DNA from 3 places in the Thiomicrorhabdus immobilis genome. Region 1 is predicted to be linked to each of the others. Evidence: predicted binding sites of a transcription regulator. Region 1 holds the regulator's gene; each other region holds the start of a gene.

Evidence for each region. Region 1 encodes PhoB, which activates phosphate uptake and scavenging genes when phosphate is short. Its sites were predicted from a motif close to GNNTGTCATAAAACTGTCANAT; they were not measured.
Region 2: nrdB (class Ia ribonucleoside-diphosphate reductase subunit beta) is a predicted target of PhoB. The motif match lies at 2,835-2,856, and genes of this name have one in related genera.
Region 3: L6421_RS01345 (BtaA family protein) is a predicted target of PhoB. The motif match lies at 2,679-2,700, and genes of this name have one in related genera.

Annotation. Positions count from the first base shown of each region.
Region 1 covers NZ_AP024202.1:722,675-728,474, forward strand. Annotated here, with positions in the region: gene pstA (phosphate ABC transporter permease PstA) at 1-581, shown strand, start outside; gene pstB (phosphate ABC transporter ATP-binding protein PstB) at 701-1,519, shown strand; gene phoU (phosphate signaling complex protein PhoU) at 1,586-2,332, shown strand; gene phoB (phosphate regulon transcriptional regulator PhoB) at 2,416-3,114, shown strand; gene phoR (phosphate regulon sensor histidine kinase PhoR) at 3,117-4,394, shown strand; gene L6421_RS03170 (inorganic phosphate transporter) at 4,663-5,800, opposite strand, start outside.
Region 2 covers NZ_AP024202.1:2,054,427-2,060,226, forward strand. Annotated here, with positions in the region: gene L6421_RS09350 (ATP-binding cassette domain-containing protein) at 1-39, opposite strand, end outside; gene L6421_RS09355 (spermidine synthase) at 104-817, opposite strand; gene L6421_RS09360 (redoxin domain-containing protein) at 814-1,440, opposite strand; gene L6421_RS09365 (thiopurine S-methyltransferase) at 1,557-2,186, shown strand; gene L6421_RS09370 (DNA-binding transcriptional response regulator) at 2,278-2,742, opposite strand; gene nrdB (class Ia ribonucleoside-diphosphate reductase subunit beta) at 2,994-4,127, shown strand; gene L6421_RS09380 (bifunctional acetate--CoA ligase family protein/GNAT family N-acetyltransferase) at 4,340-5,800, opposite strand, start outside.
Region 3 covers NZ_AP024202.1:326,902-332,701, forward strand. Annotated here, with positions in the region: gene L6421_RS01335 (UDP-2,3-diacylglucosamine diphosphatase) at 1-67, shown strand, start outside; gene L6421_RS01340 (GNAT family N-acetyltransferase) at 165-1,280, opposite strand; gene L6421_RS01345 (BtaA family protein) at 1,286-2,602, opposite strand; gene L6421_RS01350 (glycerate kinase) at 2,821-3,942, opposite strand; gene L6421_RS01355 (response regulator) at 4,179-5,800, shown strand, end outside.

The sequences.
Region 1 (5,800 bases):
TTTTTGGTTTAGGATTCTTTGTCTATATCTTAGGCGGCTCTATCGACGAACTCTTCTATGACTATGCTCTGCCAAGCCCAACCTTTGGTACCCCTGGGCTGCTTTGGGCAGCACTGACCATGGCATTGCTGACGTTACCGGTGGTGATCGTTTCCACTGAAGAAGGTCTGTCACGTATTCCTCGATCGTTAAGAGAGGGTGGTTTGGCGTTGGGTGCGACCAAGTCGGAAACGATTATGAAAATCGTTTTACCTATGGCGACTCCCGCGATTATGACTGGTTTGATTTTAGCGATTGCGCGTGCCGCAGGTGAGGTTGCACCGCTTATGTTGGTGGGAGTGGTTAAGTTGGCTCCTGAGTTGCCGGTTGATGCGATTGCTCCATTTGTCCATTTAGACCGAAAGTTTATGCACTTAGGTTTCCATATTTATGATGTTGGTTTCCAAAGTCCAAACGTTGAGGCGTCCCAGCCATTGGTTTATGCCACTTCATTACTACTGGTCATCATTATCGTTGGCTTGAATATCGGTGCGATTTCTATCCGTAACCGACTACGTGAAAAATATAAAGCCCTTGAGTAAATCGGTGGGTAATCCGTGCCCATTGTGGCAGGCTGTTGGTGGTTTGACGATTACGGTTGAATACAAAAATTAAGATTATTAAGCGGTGACATTGAAGTCATCAACTTGAGGAAAAGTTTATGAGCGAACAAAACTTATCGATTTCATTAGATAGAGACGATAGAGAACTGTCTTTGGCAAATGAAAAGGTGGCGATTGAAGTTAAGAATTGGAACCTTTATTACGGCAAAAAACAGGCTCTAAATAATATCACTATGAGTCTGCCGGAAAACCGTGTGACTGCGTTTATCGGTCCGTCTGGTTGTGGAAAGTCTACCTTGTTGCGTTGTTTTAACCGTATGAATGATTTGATTGATATCGTGAATGTCGATGGTGAAATGACACTTCATGGCGATGATATGTACGCTAAAAACATGGATGTGGCAGCGTTACGCCGTCGTGTTGGTATGGTGTTCCAAAAACCAAACCCTTTTCCCAAATCCATCTACGAAAATGTTTGTTATGGTTTGAGACTGCAAGGCATTAAAGATAAGGCGACATTGGATGAGTCTGTTGAATGGGCTTTGAAAGGGGCTGGACTTTGGGATGAGGTGAAAGATCGTTTAGATGAAAATGCCTTAGGTATGTCTGGCGGTCAGCAACAGCGTTTATGTATTGCGCGCGCGATTGCGATTAAGCCGGAAGTTTTATTGCTTGATGAGCCTACTTCCGCTCTGGACCCTATCTCAACCTTGGCGATTGAGGAGTTGATTTTTGAGTTGAAAAAGGAGTTCACGATTTTAATCGTGACGCACAATATGCAACAAGCTGCCCGTGTTTCAGATTATACGGCGTTTATGTATATGGGTGATTTAATTGAATATACCGATACGGATAGTCTGTTTACAAATCCTCAGGTCAAGCGTACAGAAGACTATATTACTGGCCGTTACGGTTAATTTAAGCATAGGGCTGGAAAATTAAATTTAGCAGTATGTTAGTTAAGATTAAGTAGGGTGGATAGCATGGAAAAAACAGGTTTTAAATCGCATATATCTGGACAATATAACCGCAATCTGGAAGAACTTTTCAACCAAGTCCTTGAAATGGGCGGGCTGGTTGAAAGTCAGTTGGAAAATGCCGTTGAAGCGATTAAAGGCGAAAACAGAAGTTTAGCTAAACAAGTCAAGCAGCTAGACAAGGCTGTGAACAAGGATGAAATCGAAATCGATCGACTATGCGCACGCGTTTTAGCTCGTCAGCAACCCACCGCATCGGATTTGCGTTTAGTGGTGAGTGCGATTCGTATAGCGGTTGATTTGGAGCGTATTGGGGATGAAGCCGTCAATACCTCTAAATTGGCGATTAAGATGGCAAAAGTGAAAGAGATTCCATGCGATACTTTGCCTGGATTCAATGGCTTGATGGAAATCATCGCCATCGATTTAACCATGTTGAAGAAAGTGCTGAATAGTTTTGCGCAATTGGATACTTCAGCTTTATCTGAAATTGTGGATTATGAAACCCATGTCGATGCGATTAAAGCCAAGGCGTTGGTTGAAATTCAATATTCACTGAATAACAATACCGAAGCTTTGGCTGAATATATTATGCAAATGATCTATTCGATTCGTGCCGCTGAACGCATTTCATCGCATATTCTGAATATCTGTGAAAGCATTGTATACTTGGTTAAAGGTCTTCATGTCCGTAATATGAACGCTGAGAAATTAAAGCAGTTCATAGACGATGTAAATGCTGAGTCGGTTTAATAGGTTTTGATAAATGGCAGTCAGTATAATTGATTGCCGTTGATTGTTATTGGTTATAGTAAGTCGCTGTTTTGGAGAGCACTTTGAGTCAAAATAAAATCTTAATCATTGAAGATGAGCCCGCTATCCGTGATATGTTGAAATTCACATTGACCTCATCGGATTATGCGGTAAATGAAGCGAGCAATGCGGAGGAGGGGTGGAAATCTGCCCTTGCCGATAAACCGGATTTGATTTTGCTGGACTGGATGATGCCTGGAACCTCTGGGGTTGTGTTGGCGGAGCGTTTCCGAAAGAATGATCAAACCGCCAATATACCGATTATCATGCTGACGGCTCGCGGAGAAGAGAGCGACCAGGTGCAGGGGTTTGATGCCGGGGCGGATGATTATGTGGTGAAACCGTTCTCTCCACGAGCATTAGTGGCAAGAGTCCAAGCTTTGCTCAGACGTCAATCCAATCAAAAGGCTAATACGGATCAGATTTCCGCAGGCAATATGCGTCTAGACTTGGAAAGCCATCGTTTTTATGTCAGTGATGAAGAGATTAAGCTTGGGCCAACCGAGTTTAAACTGGTACATTTTTTTATGACACATCCGAATAGGGTCTTCTCTAGAACCCAGCTGCTTGATCATGTTTGGGGTGTGAATGTCGTGGTGGAAGAGCGTACGGTCGATGTACATATCCGTCGATTACGAAAACTACTGGAGCCAACCCTTGTTGCGGATTATATTCAGACAATAAGAGGCTCAGGCTATCGTTTCTCGGTGGTTGAGGGTTAATTTTGTTATCCAATGGCATTAAACGTGAACTGACGTGGATAGTCTTTTTTGCTTGGCTATTAATGTTTTTTGCATGGTTAACTGACTTATGGATCCAGTCGCTGTTTATTTTCATCTTGTTCTATATCGGTCGCCAGCTATGGAGTATGCGTAAATTCGAAAACTGGATGGACGGCCGTAAAGCCAATTCCTACCCTCCAGCGTCCGGTCTTTGGAGCGAACTCACTTATTTGGTCTCCAAAAAACAGCGAGCCTTGGAAAAACACGCAGACCTAAATTTATATAAGTCAGAACAATTCAAAGCCGCGTCTATGTTGATTCCAGACGCCATCGTCTCTTTAGACGAGGGGAATCATATCGAATGGTTCAATACGGTCTCCAAATCGTTAATCGGAGTGCGTCGTCAAGATGTGGGGCACAAAATCGAATCGGTCATCCGTCAGCCTGAGTTTATCCAATACTTGAAGTTACAGGATTTTGATAAGTCACTCACCTTAAATTCGCTTTACAAGCAATCCCGTACCTTCGAAATGCAAGTGATTCCGTATTTTGAAAGTCATAAATTGTTGGTGGTGCGTGACATCACCGAACTGTACCAGTTAGCGCAGATCCGTCGCGATTTCATTGCCAATGCCTCTCATGAGTTAAGGACTCCATTAACGGTTTTACGTGGCTATTTGGAAGTGATGCTCGATACTCCAGGTGAGCATCAAACAACCTGGAAATTACCTCTAGAGCATATGGAAACCCAATCTTTGCGTATGCAGGCAATTATCGAAGACCTATTGACGCTATCCACAATTGAAGCGGACTCAATTACCGCGGTCAAAGAGATGGTGGATGTCCCTAAGATGCTGCATCAACTAGAAGAAGATGCCCGTCAACTCGGTAATGAGAACCATCATTTTGTCTTTGATATTGACGATGCTTTGGTTATCAAAGGGTTTGCCGAACCGTTGAAAAGTGTCTTTATGAATTTGGTCTCCAACGCGGTGCGTTACTCCCCGGAAGGGGGGGCGATTTCGGTACGCTGGTTCAAAGAGAACAATACCGTCGTTTATGAGGTAGAGGACGAAGGTTTAGGGGTTGCTCAAGAACACATTCCTCGTCTAACGGAACGTTTTTATCGGGTTGATAAAGATCGTTCGCGGGTGACTGGTGGTACCGGCTTAGGTTTGGCTATCGTTAAGCATGTTTTGGAACGTCATCACGGTAAACTGGTTATTGATAGTGTTCTAGGTAAGGGAAGTGTGTTTCGTTGCGAATTCCCGGTGAAATAACGGGAAATGACGGTTTAGGTCGGTTATTAGCTAGGTTCGTTAGGCTCATTAGATTCATTAGGTTCATTAGGTTCATTAGGTTCGTGGCACAGGTTTATCGCTTGCTAGTCCTCAGTGTTAGTTCATTTACCCTTTTTAACGCTACCAGGCCTGGTAGGTTATCTGCAATCATAAATCCCGCAATATATGACAACTATAAATAACAGCTATAAAAAAAGGGCTGATGAAAGCCCTTTTTCGATTGGTTCAAAAATGTTGCTAATAAGCTTTATGGCAACATCATGCCTCGAATCATAAAGTAAATGATCGCCGCTAAGGTGGCTGAAGCTGGAACGGTAATGACCCATGCCGCTACGATTTTCAAGAAAGCGGAACGTTTCACTAGCTCTTTTTGGTAGACTTTATCCAACGATTTACGTTCTTTTTTGGTCAGCGATATCTCGGCTTCTTTCTCTTTTAACTGCGCCAATAACGCTTTTTTACCTTCTAATGATGCATTCTCAAAACGCCAAATATACTCTTCAACCTCTTGCTGGTCAGCACCTTGGTGGTGATCACGAATCTGCTGAATAGTTTTAGCATAACTACGCTTTAGGTATTCTCGCAAGAAGCCGACACCAAAGACACCCCCGACGGCAATATGAGTTGAACTGACCGGTAAGCCAAGCTGTGAAGCGACAATTACGGTGATTGCCGCCGCCATTGCAATAGAGAAGGCTCGCATTTGATCCAGTTCGGTGATCTCGGTACCAACGGTACGGATGAGTTTAGGGCCAAACAGCAATAGACCTAAAGAGATACCGATGGCACCAATCATCATAACCCATAAAGGTATCTCTGCCTTAGAGTGAATACCTCCCGTTTGCACGGCGTCATAGATGGCCGCTAAAGGCCCAACGGCATTTGCCACATCGTTGGCACCATGGGCAAAACTTAATAAAGCCGCCGCAAAAATAAGAGGGAAAGTGAATAGGGTATTGACACTGGCTTTGGAGTTTTCTAAACGCTCAGCTTGACGGGCAATCAATGGCTTAATCGTAAGATAAGCGATGGTCGCAATCGCAAAACCAATGGCGGTAGCCGTCATAAAGTCGACTTTCCAGATTTTCTTTAGGCCTTTAAGGATCAAGTAAGTAGAGAACGACCAGACCATAATCGCGATTAGGATAGGCAGCATCTTCTTGGCGGCAGCTACCATGTCGTCTTTATAGGTGATGCTGCGTTTAATCCAGTAGAGGAAGCCTGCGGCGATGATACCCCCGATAACAGGTGAGATAATCCAGCTAGCGGCAATCGCTCCCATTTTATCCCAGTTGGCAATGGACCAGCCAGCAGCAGCAATACCCGCACCCAATACGCCACCTACAATTGAGTGGGTCGTTGAAACTGGTGCACCCATTGCGGTG
Region 2 (5,800 bases), 1.2 Mb from region 1:
ATAGCTTAAAGAGATGTCGCGTAAAAAAAGTAGTGCCATAAAAATCGTCGCTTAGAGTTCAGTGAATTGAATGAGTTAAATTGTGCTTACAACAGATAGGAAGTCAGTCTTTTACCACTTCCAAAATCAAGTTTTGGCTGGACGAGATATTATAGCGATTTAATGTACAGTCGGTATTTTCATTCTCGATTGTCTGCCAAAATTCTACAACCTCCTGGGTTTCGGAGGTGGTTAACGGTTTGCCATTGGGCTGTTTTTTATCCCATTGATACCAAAGATTAAATACCACCAGGCCTGGCGAGCGTAAAGCTTGCCAGAGATTTTCTTGAAATTGCTGGTCACTGAGTTCGGAGGGTAAACCTTCGGCATTGAATATATCGACAATAATCACATCATAATCGTGTTCATTCTCTTTGATGAACTCGATAGCATTGGCTTGCACGGTTTCAATTTCAGGCTCATTCGGAAGCTGAAAGAATCGGTAAGCACAATCGATTACGGCTTGGCGCAACTCCACCACGGTGATTTGCAAATTAGGCTGGGTGTGGAACAGATGGGTGGCCATCGAGCCGCCGCCTAAGCCGAGCATTAACACTCTAATGGATTGGTTGGCTTTTTTGCCGGAAGCAAAAGCGTGAACCCGTTCAATGATTTTCTCTTGATACTCAAAATTCAACGTCATCGGCGCATTGAGGTATAAACAGCTCTGCTCAATGGGCGAATCAAAATGCAGTTTTCGAGTAACGCGATTATCCACCACCTCGATTAAGCCAAATTCATCACGCGTGCTGTGAATAACCATGCCATCATATTTCATGGTTGAACCCCAGTAATCGGTGTATTTTTATCTACCAAACCTGCCCACCAAAGTCGTAAGCGTAAACCCCAAGCGGTAGTAAAGCCCACCTCAATGAATTTGATTTCACCGTTAGGCGCAACCACAAAATCCGCAGGTACCGCTTTGGCACCAAAGGTTTTGAGCCAATGGCCTTCTAAATCGTTGACGATAAAATCCGGATTCATCTGATTCTCTTGAGCGTAGGTCAGGAGTTGTTCATCGTCTGCCGACTGAGTCGCGATATTGATCACCGCATAGTCTTCGGCAACCGATTCAATACCGCCTTTGCTCACTTGGCAAATCGGACACCAGGTTGCCCAAATATGTACCAATACCGGTTTACCTTGTTGGTTCATCGCCTGCAAATCCAAGGTCTTACCGGTGATAGATGTGACGTGCATGATTGGCGCTTGACCGTGAATCACGTCACCTTGCATAAAAGGGCGAACTGAAAGGAACACCCCAATAAAAATGACTACCGTCAGCAGGTTTTTAAACCAATTCTTTTGCCAGATTTTAAGCGCTGGTTGAGGATGGCTTGAGGGTGAAAACGTGTTGTGATTCTCGTCTTGATTTTTGTCGTGGTTTTTGTCGTGATTCATTGGATTTGGTTCTTGTTTTGAGAAAGCTCAGTTCGGCATCATTGATTAAGTGAAACCCGGCTCTGTGTTAATATATGCCCCATATTATAAAGGCTTAGCTATAAAGGAATGGATTAATGGAAGCAAATTTTTGGCACGATATGTGGGCCAGTGGTGTTGTGGGGTTTCACCAGGCGGATATCAATGAGTATTTGAAAAGTCATTGGCCAAAACTGCAATTAGAGGGTGATGAAAAAGTGTTGGTGCCACTGTGTGGTAAAACGCTGGATATGTTGTGGTTGGCTCAACAAGGCCATGCGGTATTAGGGATTGAATTAAGCCCTAAAGCGTTGGAGGAGTTTTTGGCAGAAAACAATTTGCAAGCCGAAGCGATTCAACAAGCCAACCATTGTGGCTACAAAATGCCGGATATGACGTTATTGTGTGGTGATTTTTTTCATTTAACCGCTGAACAGTGTCAAGATATCAAACTGGTGTACGACCGTGCCGCTTTAGTGGCGTTGCCAGAAAAAATGCGCCAAGACTATGTCTCTCATTTACAGGCAATCTTGCCCGCCAAAACCCAGTACTTATTGGTCACCATGGAATATGACCAATCAAAAATGCCTGGGCCGCCGTTTTCGGTCAGCGAACAAGAAGTCCGTTCACTATTCGAACCGTTTGCCAAAGTCACCAAAGTAGAAGAAAAGCCGTTTAGCCGAAAAGGTGTAGACGCGTTAGAAAAGGTGTTTATCATTAACAGCTAGGTTTTTGCTGTTTTACAAACGCAAAAAATTTAAACCCACCAGGCCTGGTAATATCCAAAATCTTCATTGAAATAGCGAAATACCTTAAGGCTCATTTCGCCAAGATTGCTGCTGGCGTCGTATCACCTCGCATCGCGTTCCAGCGGTTTAGACGCCTTAAGACCCTTAACATTTCATGCGGGGAAATAGGATTGATTAGGCAGTGGGCAAAATAACCGGCTTTCATCAAATCCGCCGAATCACTTATTTGCTGGCTCGAGCCCATCAGAATTAACGGCGCTTTTAAAATGCTCGGATTGACCTTAACGATTTCTGCCCAAGGCTGACTTAAATTATGAGCCAAATCAGCCGAGACAAACACCGCAAAAAAGACTCGATGTGTTGAATAACGACGCGATTCTAAATCGGCCAACATCTCTTGAGCCGTTCTCATCCAAATCACATCAACACCATAATGTTGCAAAAAAGCTTTTATTTCAGCCGCACGGGTTTTATCGGTATCACATACCGCAACCTTCTTACCCTGTAACCAAATCAGCTTTTCTTTGAACGACATGCTTATCCTCTCTGATAGCACTTTGAAACCTAAATGAGATTTCATTATCTGAAATCACAGAGTTAAAGCCAAGCAAAATCGCTTGATTGAGAGTTCGCCATAAAACTTTTATCTTGTGGCATTAAAAAAAACAACCACTATATAGGCGATATAAAGCACAAAAAGGCTCTTTGCGAACTGTTCATAAATACAAAACTGTACTACAATGTTTCGACTAAATTTATTCCCAATACGTATTAGGTGAACAGTACATGAGCTGCCAAGATAAACACACTTATTCTACATTCTGTCGTTCAACTAACGATGCTTTGAAAGAGCCTATGTTCTTTGGGCAAAACGTTAACGTTGCACGTTATGACCAGCAAAAATACCCGTTTTTTGAAAAATTGATTGAAAAGCAATTGAGTTTTTTCTGGCGTCCTGAAGAAGTGGATTTATCGAGCGACCGTACCGAATACTCGGAACTCCCTGAGAACGAAAAACATATTTTCATCAGCAACCTTAAATATCAAACCTTATTGGATTCGGTGCAAGGTCGTTCACCTAACGTGGCTTTATTACCGTTGGTTTCCTTACCGGAACTTGAAACCTGGATTGAAACCTGGGCGTTTTCGGAAACCATCCACAGCCGTTCTTACACCCACATTATCCGCAATATCGTGGCTGACCCATCGTTGGTGTTTGATGATATTGTCACCAATGAAGAGATTGTAAAACGCGCTAAAAGTGTCACTGAGTATTACGATGAACTGATTGCCCTGACCAATCACATGTACGCTAATCAAATCGACATCGCTAAAGACCATGATTTCCGTAAAAAGATTAAGACCATGCTTTACCTGACGATCGTATCGGTTAACGTATTGGAAGCGATTCGTTTTTACGTCTCGTTCGCTTGTAGCTTCTCGTTTGCCGAACGTTCATTGATGGAAGGTAACGCTAAGGTCATCAAGTTGATTGCCCGTGATGAGGCGCTACACCTATCAGGTACTCAAAATATGATTACCATGATGGCCGATGGTAGAGACGATCCGGAAATGGCGGAGATTGCGAAAGAACAATTAGAAGCCACTTACCAAATCTTCCGCGAAGCCGCGGAACAAGAGAAGCAGTGGGCGGAGTACCTGTTTAAAAACGGCTCGATGATTGGTCTGAATGCCAGCATATTGAAAGACTATGTGGAATACATCACCAATGTTCGTCTAAAAGCGATTGGCCTTGAGCCGATTTTCGATAGTAAAAGCAACCCATTACCGTGGATGAACAACTGGTTGGTCAGTGATAACGTACAAGTCGCGCCACAGGAATCAGAAATCAGTTCATACCTGGTTGGACAAGTGGATTCAAAAGTAGGCACTGACGACTTTAGCGATTTCTCCTTATAGCCAACGACTGCAAATATTAAAATAAAAACGGCCATTTAAGCTTATGCTAAATGGCCGTTTTTCATTGGTTTCAACTTGCGGTTTTCACTTCCTAACGGTCTTGAAAATGAATCCTAGCAGGCCTGGTAATTTTATAACCCAGCTATTTGCTTCTTTAATAAAACTTCAAACGCGTTAACGATTTAAGACTATTTAAGACCTTTTAGGGCTTTTTAGGCCTTATTCAGATTTAACTCTATCTCAACTACGGTGGAGTCATCCGCCATGTTTTTAACGGTAAAGTTATGCTGCTTCACCAACTCTATCATTGAACCGTTTTCCGCTAAAACCTCCCCCATCATGATCTGCAGACCTTTTGATTTTGCATGCTGAATCAAACTCGCCAACAATGCGCTGGCCACCCCTTGATGCTGATAGTCATCACGCACCACAACCGCCATTTCACAGCTTTTACCATCTGGATTAGTGGTATAACGTGTTACGCCAATCTCAATATTTTTACCATTTTTGTCTTCCGTGGTGGCAATGAACGCCATTTCACGGTCATAATCAATCTGAGTAAAGCGTGACAGCATCTGTGGTGACAAGGTTTGCAGGCTGTTCATAAAACGCAAATAACGGCTACGCTCCGAGAGGTTATGCACAAAATCCAACTCCAGTTCAGCATCTTCAGGGCGGATTGGGCGCAGGGTAATCGCTAAACCACTATGGGTTTCAAGCGATTTAATCAATTCGCTGGGGTAAGGATGGATCGCCATATGTTGATAGGGCTTGTGGTTAACAGGAGGAGCCTGCACCGTAATACGGGCATCAACGGCCATCACGCCATTCTCATCCGCAAACAGAGGATTAATGTCTAATTCAATAATCTCCGGTAGCTGCGCCACCATATCCGAAATTCTTAGCAACACACTGACAATGGCGGCATGGTCAACTTCCGGCAACCCTCTAAACGCCTTAAGCATTTTGGACACCTTAGTCTGCTTAATCATTTTTTGAGCTAAAAACTCATTTAGCGGCGGTAGCGCGACCGCATTGTCATTAATCACCTCAACACTGGTACCCCCACTTCCAAAGGTAATTGCCGGACCAAAAACCGGGTCACGCATCACGCCAATCAACAACTCACGTACATGCGGGCGTTTAAACATCGGTTCAACCGTCACCCCATGAATGGTGGCTTGCGGTTGCTCAGCTTGAATGCGCTTCACCATCTTGCTATATTCGCTACGCACTTCTTGAACCGTGCTTAAATTGAGCTTAACGCCCCCCACATCCGACTTATGGGTCAGGTCGGGCGAATTGATTTTTAAACTTACCGGAAACCCCAACGACTCTGCAGCAACCATCGCTTGGCTGGGTGAGTTAACTTCTATTGCCGGTGTGATGGGCACGCCAAACGCATGCATGATGGCACGGGTTTCGGTACTGCTTAAAATACTGCGATGTTCGCTCAATACCGTTTCAATAATCGCGCGCGCCCCCGACACATCCGATTGTTTACAACATTGGTCAGCTGGTGCGGGTGATTGCATCAATAACGCCTGGTTCTGATGGTAGGTCGAAATAAAGCTAAACGCCTCCACCGCGGATTCTGGAGTTCTAAAGGTCGGAATTTTGGCTTTACTAAACCGTTCACGCGCCTCACTCACTAAAGACTCACCCAACCAAGC
Region 3 (5,800 bases), 400 kb from region 1:
TGAGACTTTAGACGGCGAGATTAAGTTATTGCGTTGGGTTGAGATTAATCATCAGAATAATCAATGAATATCAGAATCAAACGCTAATTAAACGTTAATTAAGGGCTAATTAAGAGTTTTAAAACACCAAAAATGAAAGCAACCAGGCCTGGTAGAGTCTGTGTTTAAATCTGATTTTCGGCAAAGACCTTGGGTGCGAATTTATTGAGCAGTTTGGCAAAACAAAGCATAATCAATTTACGTTTGCATGATAAGTGGTTAATGTAAAACGCCGTGTATTCAATCGTAGGCAAACCGCCACGAGCGCTTTTAAAATTGCCCGCCCCGGAACTCAAGTTCATCATTTTTTCAGAATCATAAGTCTCTTTTAAAAGTACCGCCATCAATAGGCGGTAAAGCCCTAGATTTTTGGGTAGGTGGGTGTCGTAGCCAACCATGGGGGTGGTGATGATCTCTTGCTGGGTAAACAAGCCAATGGAGGCGATAATCCGTTGCGATTTAGGGTCTCTAAAACTGTGGAATCTCATCAAGCCCTTAAGGTGCATTTGATAAAGATAAGCCGCGGTAAATTGTGGATTGAATGAGGAGTGTTTTTCGATAAACAGTTGCGTAAAGCAGTGTTCAATTTCAGTAAAATCCGCTTGCTGATGTTCTTCGGGTTTAAGGTGTTGTAAATGGGTTTTCTGCAACAATTTCTGGTCACGTTTAGTGTGGCTGCGTTGCCACCATTGGCGGTCCTTATTGTCAAAAAGATACACTTGGCGGGCCGGTATCATCAGCCAGCCTTGCGCTTTTAGGTTTTTGATTAGCTGGGGGTGGTTGTATGGATTTAACGAACGTATATTAAAACTGTGATGTGGATAACGTTGTATTAAATCAGCCGTCAACTTCTGCAGGCTTTGGTTTGACCAATTTGGCGGTAAATTGGTGGAAACCAACCAGTTGTTGATGGATAAGGTTTGGTTGATTTTAGCCCATTTCAACAGTTTATCCGCCAAACGAATCGCTCCCCAAAACAACCGGCGCTGAGTTTTGGATTGAATCAGTGGTAATTCATCTTGTGCGTAAGAGATATAGGCTGTGTAAGGAGAACAGACGTAGCTGTTGTCATACTCTTCATGGTTCAAAGTGATGGGAACAGGCTGATTATCAATGGTAAGCATGTCGATTTGAGTGTGCACATTCGGTATGGCTTTATCAAGACCTAGGTTCAGTAAGATTTCGACATAGATTCTCGATGGATGAAAGGCGTTTAAACTGTCATTGCTACTGAACATCATGGCTTTTATTCACCGAACATTAAGGTTTGTTGTGAATGTTGCATTGATTGGTTGTGTGGTTTGCGAATATAGAGATGCACACCACCATAAATCCCCGAACGGTCTTGTTTTGTCCAGGCCTGGTTGTTTTCTTGGTTGGTTTGCCATTGGTTAAGGATCTCATCGGCTAGCTTGGTTTCCAATGGTGAGGTTTCACCTGCCGTTCTAAATACCACTCTCGCATTCGGCATAGCGGTGCGATTCACCTCTTGCCAAAGTTCGGTCAATTGGCGTTCATCCATCCAGTCTTGAGCATCCAAGAACAGGTAGGCGTTTAAGCTGTTGTCCGGTAATGATTTCAAACGTTCGGTCATAGAGGTATGGCTAACCTTGACCTTGCTCTGGTTGCTTTTTAAAACCGCAAAGGCCTCTTTTTTTAGATATCGCGGTATGGCTTTGCGGTGTTTTATGTCGTATTCGCGATTAAATGCCTGCCAAGCAAAGTAGTTTTCATCTAACGGGAAGTCGCAAGCCAATTGACGGGCACGTTCCTTGAGTAAGTTGTGCATGCCTAACTTTGAATCTTGAGACTGTTTATCCATTTCATCAAATTGTGCCGGAGGGATGCCTAGGCTATACATGACCATGGAACGGTTGCATAGAAACTTGAGCAATTTAGTATCAAAGATTGGCGCAACATGCTGATCAAACCCTTGTTGTTGCTCTTCTAAGGTACGCGCCTGCATGATTTTAGAAATATCATAACCTAGACGTTTTCCGGTCCAGTGAATCAAGCCGATAAAATGACCCAAAAGACCGTGCTTATAAAAACCGTTGGTGAAATACGTAATACGTTTCTTGCTCCATGGTCTTTCCTTAGACTCCCAGTATGCCAAAGTTTCATTATCCAAGTGTGGCTTGATATAAGCCTCATAGCGGTCCAGGTTCTTTAGCAGATTGGCTTTGCCGAAAAAATCAAAAAAAGCTTCTGAATTAGGTAGGTGTTCAATCGCTACCAGTTTTAATTTGATTAAAGCAATATGGGCTTCATTTAGGTCAACCACTTCAATCAATTCAGGTTGTTCGGTTAAGTAATTCAAAACATTGCAACCGCCAGAAGAGATAGTAAAAACGCGTGATTGATTGTTGATTTGTAAGGCTTGAATGTCCACTTCAGGATCTTCCCAAATCTGTGGATACACCAAACGGTCAAACCAGGTGGTGAACAATCGGTCTAAAAAGCCTTTACGACTGAATATGGAGGTGTTGTTTACAGCAGAATCAAGCAACGTTTTGGTTTTAGGAGTTTGGGTAAGCGCATCAAGTGTGGTCGATGAGTTCATTTTCAGCCTTCTTTAAAAGTGGTAATGACTTTTGTGGAACTTAATGAGGCTATCTTACAGATTGGTTTTTACTGCAATGTGACAGTTGTGTAACGGCTTGATGACGGGTGTTTCAGGAGTTAACAGGCCTGGTAATCTCTAAACTGACCAGGCCTGGTGGATTATTTAGAAAGGCGGACTCGAGGTTTATTTGGCTTTATTGCGACTTGTATGGTCTGTTATTTCAGAATTCTCATCACAGAATAAAGGGTTTGTTGTAAAAGATAAGGGGCATTGCCCATCGCCTCAAACTCGTTCATGATTTTATTGACGATGCTAAAAATCGCTTTGAACTCAGGTAAGTCGTCAACCGAGCAGGTCAAACTGCCGCAAATGCCGATGGTCGGTACATTATGTTGGTTGCCGAGTTCGGCGATTCGTAGGGGGAGTTTGCCAAAACGGGTTTGGCTATCAAAACGACCTTCACCGGTGAAGATGTAATCGATTTTTTCGTTCGCTAAAAGTTCATCCAACTTAAGTGTGGCGTTGATGACATCAAAACCCGGAGTCAGTTTGGCATTCAACAACCCCATAAACCCGGCGGCCATGCCTCCGGCCGCACCGGAACCCGCTTCTAAATGCACCGGTTTTCCGGTGTGTTTTTCCAGAATCTGAGCGTAGTTTTCCAGAGCTTTTTCAAGCAGTTCAAGTTGCGCTGTCTGCGCGCCTTTTTGCGGGCCAAATACATAGGTTGCACCGTGTTCACCCAATAGCGGATTGGTGACATCGCAAGCGATTTCCCACTCGATGTCCAATAGATGTGTTGGGATTTCACCAATCTTGGCTAGGTTTTTCAATGCGGCGCCACCCAAATTAATCGGCTGGTCTTTGCTGTCTAACAATGGCACGCCTAATGCCATTAATGCTCCGACTCCACCATCATTGGTAGCGGAGCCACCCAAACCTAAGATGATCTTTTTAGCACCTAAATCAATCGCGGCCTGAATGATTTGTCCAGTACCGTAGGTGTGGGTGTTCAAAGGGTTTAAATCTGGACGCGGAATTTTGGTAATCCCCGACGCTTGCGCCATTTCAACAATAGCGGTTTGGGTATCGGCTTGCCAGGCAAATTTAGCTTTGACCTTTTTACCGAGCGGGCCAGCCACCCAAATCGACTTTTCCTCTCCCGCATCGGCAAAAGTAAAACTCTCTACAAAACCTTCACCGCCATCTGACATCGGGCGTGAAAACACCACCGCATTGGGGTCAAAGTTGTGAATAACCTGGGTGGCGATTTCGCAGAACTGGGAGGCGTCTAATGAACCTTTAAAACTATCGGGAGCAATGAGATAAGTCGACATAAATAAAACCTTTTTAGCGTAAATTTACTTTGTGGTGAGTTTATATATGAATGAATTACGCCTTTGTAATCATTTGGATGGGTTTTTAACTTAATAGATTGTGTAATGAGTCTAGGGTAATTATAAAGATTACTTTTTCTTATAAAGAAAAGATTGATGCCGTTTTTTTAATTGACTACCAAAAATTGAATAAAAAATGGCAAAATGAATATGCTGTCATTTTTTAGGAGCAAAACATGACGTTTGCCAAAGGTTTCCTGCAAAGCTTTATTTTTGTGTTTATGGTATCGCTATTGGTGGTATTTGTTTTTTTATCTTGGTACCAAAACGATCAAGCTGTAAAAAACGCAGAAATCATAAAAAACCAAAATCAGCAATTAATTTCTAAAGGCTATGTTAATGCTCAAAATTGGGTCAATCATATGGTACAAAATACCCTTTTTTTGGCCAGTCAGCAATCCCTCTCTGAGTTTTCTGAAGAGAAAAGAATCTCATATCTACAAAACCAGTTCTCTTCTTTTATTAGGTACCATAAAGAGTTGATGCAAGTCCGTTTTATCGGTAATGACGGTTTTGAAAAAGTCCGAGTGAACCGTGAAGGAGACAATATTGTAGTGGTACCTAAAAATGCACTACAAAATAAATCTCACCGTGATTATTTTATTGAATCAAGTAAATTAAACAATCAGTCTATTTTTATTTCTGAGTTTGATTTAAATATCGAATTTGGCCGCATTGAGGTGCCAATTAAACCTACTATCAGGATTGCTAGCCCTGTTTTTGATAAGCAAGACAATCGCATTGGTTTGATTGTTATTAATTTCAATGGGAACTATTTGCTTGAGCAATTAACGGGTATAAATAAATTTGGAAACCAAAAACTTTGGTTGGTCAATCAAAAAGGGGATTGGCTTATTCCGCCAGATGGTGCGCGGAGTTTTGGTCGTCTGCTCGGTTTTGAGAAAGATACTGTAGAAAAAAGTTTTCCGGGATTGGCAAAGCGACTATTCTCTGACCAAAAACAAGATGGAACTTGGGAAGAGGCGGGTTACTTCATGGAAGTCAGGCAGATCGATCTTTTAGAAGATGGTGATTTGTTGGATGAGAACTCGGTTGTGAATAAGTCAGGACATTTCGAATTGATTGCCTCATTACCTAAACCCGAGCCCTGGTATTGGCACATTTTTGAATCAGATGCAGATATCAAACTGCTTATGAACTTGTTCGTATCACAATTGCTTTTGAGTTTGTTAATCGCGTACATATGGAGTCTAAAACGCTATACCGATAAAAAATTAATGAGTCAGAATTATTTGATTCGCTCTTTCTTTGATTATTCACCACAAGCTATGTTTACCTTTAATGAAGACGGTGAAGTCACCAGTAAAAACCATCAGTCAATCGTATTCCTTAAACTTGTTGAATTAGTGCCTGAAAATATGCCCTTGGATTTTTGGTCAACCGAAGGGCGCAAGAATATATGGCAAGAAGTTGCCTCTAAACCTAAATTAGATGTAGACACCACGAGGCAATTTTCTCTCGAATTGAGAGGTGAACGACGTGTCTATGAATGCCAGTGTTTTGTTATAGACCGCGGGTATCATTTTTCGCCATTGATTGCGGTTACCATCAAAGACATTAGTTCGTATAAACAATTGGAAGCGGAGTTGCAAGACCAAGGCTCACAATTAAAGGCCATTTTAGATACCGCTCCCGATGCGATTATTATGTCCGATGAAGAAGGGCGCATCACTTTGACCAATCACCGTGCCCAGGAAATTTTTAAAATAAGTGAAGAGCAATTTCTTAAAACAAGAATTGATGACTTGGTTCCTTCGCCTTCAAGTAGTATTCATCA